2 regions of the Agromyces cerinus genome follow, and region 1 is predicted to be linked to the other one. Evidence: predicted binding sites of a transcription regulator. Region 1 holds the regulator's gene; the other holds the start of a gene.
What was found. The regulator HspR, encoded in region 1, represses chaperone genes until heat shock. The targets are predictions, from matches to a motif close to AAGTTGAGTCNNNNNGACTCAACTT.
Positions count from the first base shown of each region.

Region 2: JOE59_RS11850 (ATP-dependent Clp protease ATP-binding subunit) is a predicted target of HspR. The motif match lies at 1,231-1,255, and genes of this name have one in related genera.

Region 1 covers NZ_JAFBCT010000001.1:3,533,583-3,535,780, reverse strand. The annotation lists gene JOE59_RS16500 (hypothetical protein) at 1-347, shown strand, start outside; gene JOE59_RS16495 (hypothetical protein) at 305-934, opposite strand; gene JOE59_RS16490 (heat shock protein transcriptional repressor HspR) at 931-1,347, opposite strand; gene JOE59_RS16485 (DnaJ C-terminal domain-containing protein) at 1,357-2,198, opposite strand, start outside.
Region 2 covers NZ_JAFBCT010000001.1:2,544,586-2,546,783, forward strand. The annotation lists gene JOE59_RS11850 (ATP-dependent Clp protease ATP-binding subunit) at 1-1,218, opposite strand, end outside; gene JOE59_RS11855 (DUF3800 domain-containing protein) at 1,378-2,100, shown strand.

The DNA of each region.
Region 1 (2,198 bases):
CTGAAGAGAACGTCACCTTCATGATGCGGTGGATGCGTCAGGAGAACGGCGCCGACAACTGGTGGAACCGCAACAACCCGCTGAACAACGGGCAGGGCTCCGGCGGCGGATCTGGTCTCGGCAGTTACCCGACCCTCGTCGAGGCCGCGTACTACGCCGCCGAGAACCTGCAGTCGGGTCGCTACCCCGAGGTCGATGCGGCGCTCGCCAGCGGCGACTCGGCCGATGCCACCGCGCAGGCGATCTGGGCATCGGCGTGGGCGTCGAGCCATTACGGCTACGGCACCCACTGGAGCTCGCGCCCCTACGAGGTCATCGAGGCGCCGGCCTCCGCCTGGGGTCGCTGAGCAGCCGTCCGACGGCCGAACGCCCGCCCGAAGAGCGACCAGAGCAGCCAGCCGAGCCCGGCGGTCGCGACGATCGCGAGGAGCACGAAGATCGTGAGCGGCACGGGCTCGCCGCCGAAGAAGACGAGGCCGACCGGTCCGGGGCCGATCAGCAACGCCACGACGAGCACGGCGAAGTAGACGGCTCCGTTGACGAGGAGCTGGAGCACGAGACCGATGGCCGCCGCAGACCAGGTCACCGCGTTCGGTGCCGGGATGCCGCGGCGGCGCAGTGCCGTCACGCTGCCGATGATGCCCGCGGTGAATGCGGCGACGCCGATGAGCATCGGCAGGATGACGAGCCACGGCTGCTCAGCGAGCACACCGCCTCCGACGAGCGTCGCGAGGAAGCCGACGAGTGCGGCGCCGCCGAGGCCGCCCGTGACGAGGCCGACGGCAGTGAAGACGACGAGCACGCCGACGAAGACGAGCGCGGGCAGCACGCCGATCACGAAGCCGAGGGTGATGAGCGGCAGCGCCCAGACGCCGACCGGTCCCGCGGACCGCGCGACTGCCGCGGAGGGAGGAGCCGCCGGAGCGGCGATCACTCGCGTTCCAGCGGGCGCCACACGACGACCGCGTTCTCACGGCGCACGCGGGTGCCGGCCTTCATCGAGATGACCTCGCCGGCCGAACCGGCCGCGAAGACGCGACGGCCCGGGCGGTTCAGCATCTCGTCGGCGAGCGCGCCCTCGAGTTCGCGCACGCGGGCGCGCAGGGTCGCGACCTCGTCTTCGAGGCCGAGTACCCGGCGGATGCCTTCGAGGCTCACGCCCTCGCTCGAGAGCTGGGCGATCTCGCGGAGCTGCACGACGTCGTGCATCGAGTAGCGCCGCGACTTGCCCGCGGTGCGGGTCGGCGAGACGAGCCCGAGCCGGTCGTACTGCCGCAGCGTCTGCGGGTGCATGCCCGCGAGCTCGGCCGCAACGGAGATGACGAAGAGCGGGCTCCTCTCGTTCATCTCCACGGCCTAGCCCTTCGCCTTCGCGAGCAGGTCGTCGCGGGGGTTCTCGTCGGGCAGCAGCGCGGCGAACTCCTCGAGCTTCGCCTCCGCCTCCTTCGAGAGGTGCGAGGGAACGGCGACCTGCACGACCGCGAGGAGGTCTCCGGTGCCCTTCGACGTCTTCACGCCGCGGCCCTTGACCCGCAGCACCCGGCCGCTCGGCGTACCGGGAGCGACCCGCACCTTCACGGGGTCGCCACCGAGCGTCGGCACCTCGACGGTCGCGCCGAGCGCCGCCTCGGTGAACGTGACGGGCACGGTGACCCTGAGATTCAGGCCATCGCGCTCGAAGACCGGATGCTTGCGCACCGTCACCGTCAGCACGATGTCGCCGGGCTCACCGCCGTCAGGCGAGGGCTGGCCCTTGCCCCGCAGGCGGATCTTCTGCCCGTCGGCGACACCCGCCGGGATGCGCACCGTGATCGGCTTGCCCTCGGCGGTCTGCAGGGTGATCTGGTCGCCCTTGGTGGCGGTGACGAAGTCGAGCGTCGTCGTCGCCGTGACATCCCGCCCCTTGGTGGGGCCGCCGGCGCCGCGGTAGCCGCCCGTCGGCTGGCCGAAGCGGCCGCCGCCGAAGAGCCCGCCGAGCAGGTCGTCGTAGTCGCCACCCTGCTGGAACGTGTACGACTGGCCGCGGCCTCCGCCGCCCTGGCCGAACATGCCGCCGAAGACGTCTTCGAAGCCGCCGTTGCCGCCGGCGCCGCCGGGCGCGGTGAATCGAGCGCCGGAGCCCATGGCCCGCACGGCGTCGTACTCCTTGCGCTGCTCGGGGTCGGCGAGCACGGAGTGCGCCTCGCTGATCTCCTTGA
Region 2 (2,198 bases), 990 kb from region 1:
GTACTGCACGCCGTGGTGCTCCTCGTAGGCGGGCTTCAGCCCGTGCAGGATCAGCACGGCGTCTTCGATGGAGGGCTCCCCCACGCGCACCGGCTGGAACCGGCGCTCGAGGGCAGGGTCCTTCTCGATGGCGCGGTACTCCTTGAGCGTGGTCGCACCCACGAGGTGCAGCTCACCGCGCGCGAGGCGCGGCTTCAGGATGTTGCCCGCGTCGGTGCCGCCGTCGCCAGAGCCGCCCGCGCCGACCACGGTGTGGATCTCATCGATGAAGATGATGAGCTCGCCCTTGTGCGCGGCGATCTCCTCCATGGTCTTGGTGAGGCGCTCCTCGAAGTCGCCGCGGTAGCGGGTGCCGGCGAGCATGCCGGGCAGGTCGAGCGAGATCACGCGCTTGTCGAGCAGTGCCTCGGGCACCGACTCCTCGACGATCGCGCGGGCGAGGCCCTCGACGATCGCCGTCTTGCCGACGCCGGCCTCGCCGATCAGCACCGGGTTGTTCTTGGTGCGACGGCTGAGGATCTCGATGGTCTGCTCGATCTCGTCGGCACGGCCGATCACGGGGTCGAGCTCGCCGTTCGCGGCCAGCTCGGTGAGATCGGTGCCGAACTTGTCGAGCATGGGGGTGTCGGATGTCCCGGTGCCCGGAATGCCCGAGGCATCCGTGTCGCCATCAGCACCCGGCATGCCCGCTTCGATCGTCTCGCGCATGCCCTGCGTGAGGGCCTCGGCGGTGACGCCGGCGCGCGCGAGCACCTGGCCGGCAGGAGCGTCTTGCCCCAGCACGAGCGCGAAGAAGAGGTGCTCGGGGTCGATGTAGGTCGAGCCGGCCGAGCGCGCCACCTGGTAACTGTGGAACAGCGCGCGGGAGGCGCTCGGGGTGATCGTTGCCGCGTTGATGTCGGCGGTGTCGCCGGCAGCGGGCAGGCGCGCCTCGGTCGCGGTGATGAGCCGCTCGGGGGCGACCCCGATGCGGGCGATCGCCTGCTTGACGCTCTCGTCTTCGACGATCACGCGCAGGATGTGCAGGGCGTCGAGCTCGGTCTGGCCGCGCTCGAGCGCGAAGCGTCCTGCTTGACGCAGGATGCCTTGAGTACGGGCGGTCAGGAACCGGCTGAGGTCGATCGACCGAGCCTGACGCGCCTGCTCACCCGCGAGATAGCGGGCGAGAAACTCGTCGAACGAGCTCGCGCCGGCTTCGGGGTTGAAGTCTTCGGGCACCAATCCTCCTGGAAGTTGAGCGGGGTACGCTCAAGTTCAACGCGGAGGGGGCGCGGGTATTCCCGCTTCCCAGCGCTGACGATCTGCGCCGCCGACGTGCACACCCTTGTCGGTCCGCACACGATCAGGATCGATAGCGTGGCGTGCCATCATTCTCTCGTGGCTGAACTCGTATACCTCGATGAAACGGGGTCTGTGGGGCGTGGTGCGCGTAGGCAACCCGAACTCACTCTCGTCGCTGTGGTTGTCGACGAAACAGCCGTTCAGCCACTAGCGGACCGACTCCATGCGCTCGCGATGGAACACCTCGGATGGATACCTGCTGGGTTCGAGTTCCACGCGCGGGAGATGTGGAGCGCGAAGGGTCATTGGACAGGCAAACAGCCCCCCGAACTGCTCGCGGCATTCGAGGCGGTCATTTCCACACTCGAAGAGCTCGACATCTCGGTTATCCACGCAACCATCGATAAGAGTCGGCTTCACGCACGACACGGTGGCACTTATGACCAAAACGCCTACCTGTTGGCTCTTCAATTTCTACTCGAGAAGCTCGATCGGTGGCGTACCCAGCAAGCGCTGCGGATCGTAATCGCCGACGAAGCTAAAGAGCACCAACTGCGGGCGGTGAAGATGGTGCGCGAGATGCAGACGTGGGCCGCAGGCGCAGTCCCCGGCCGGCAGCTCGTATCGATCATCGACTCGATGCACTTCGTGGACTCGAAAGACAGTCCAGGAGTTCAGCTCGCTGACGTCGTCGCATTTATCCTCCACCGACGGACGCTGGCTACCCAGGGACACCCAGATGCCGACTCCGCTGTTGCGCGGATGGCCACAGTCATCGCAGAACACACGCCGACCTGGCGGGCACCTTGGCCGAGCTAAATGGCCGCCGCTCGCGCAAGTTGTCGGGTGCCTGAGCGTGGAGATGCGTTCCTAGTCACGAACCTCCACAGGTGCGTGTCCGCCTCGTCGATTACGCG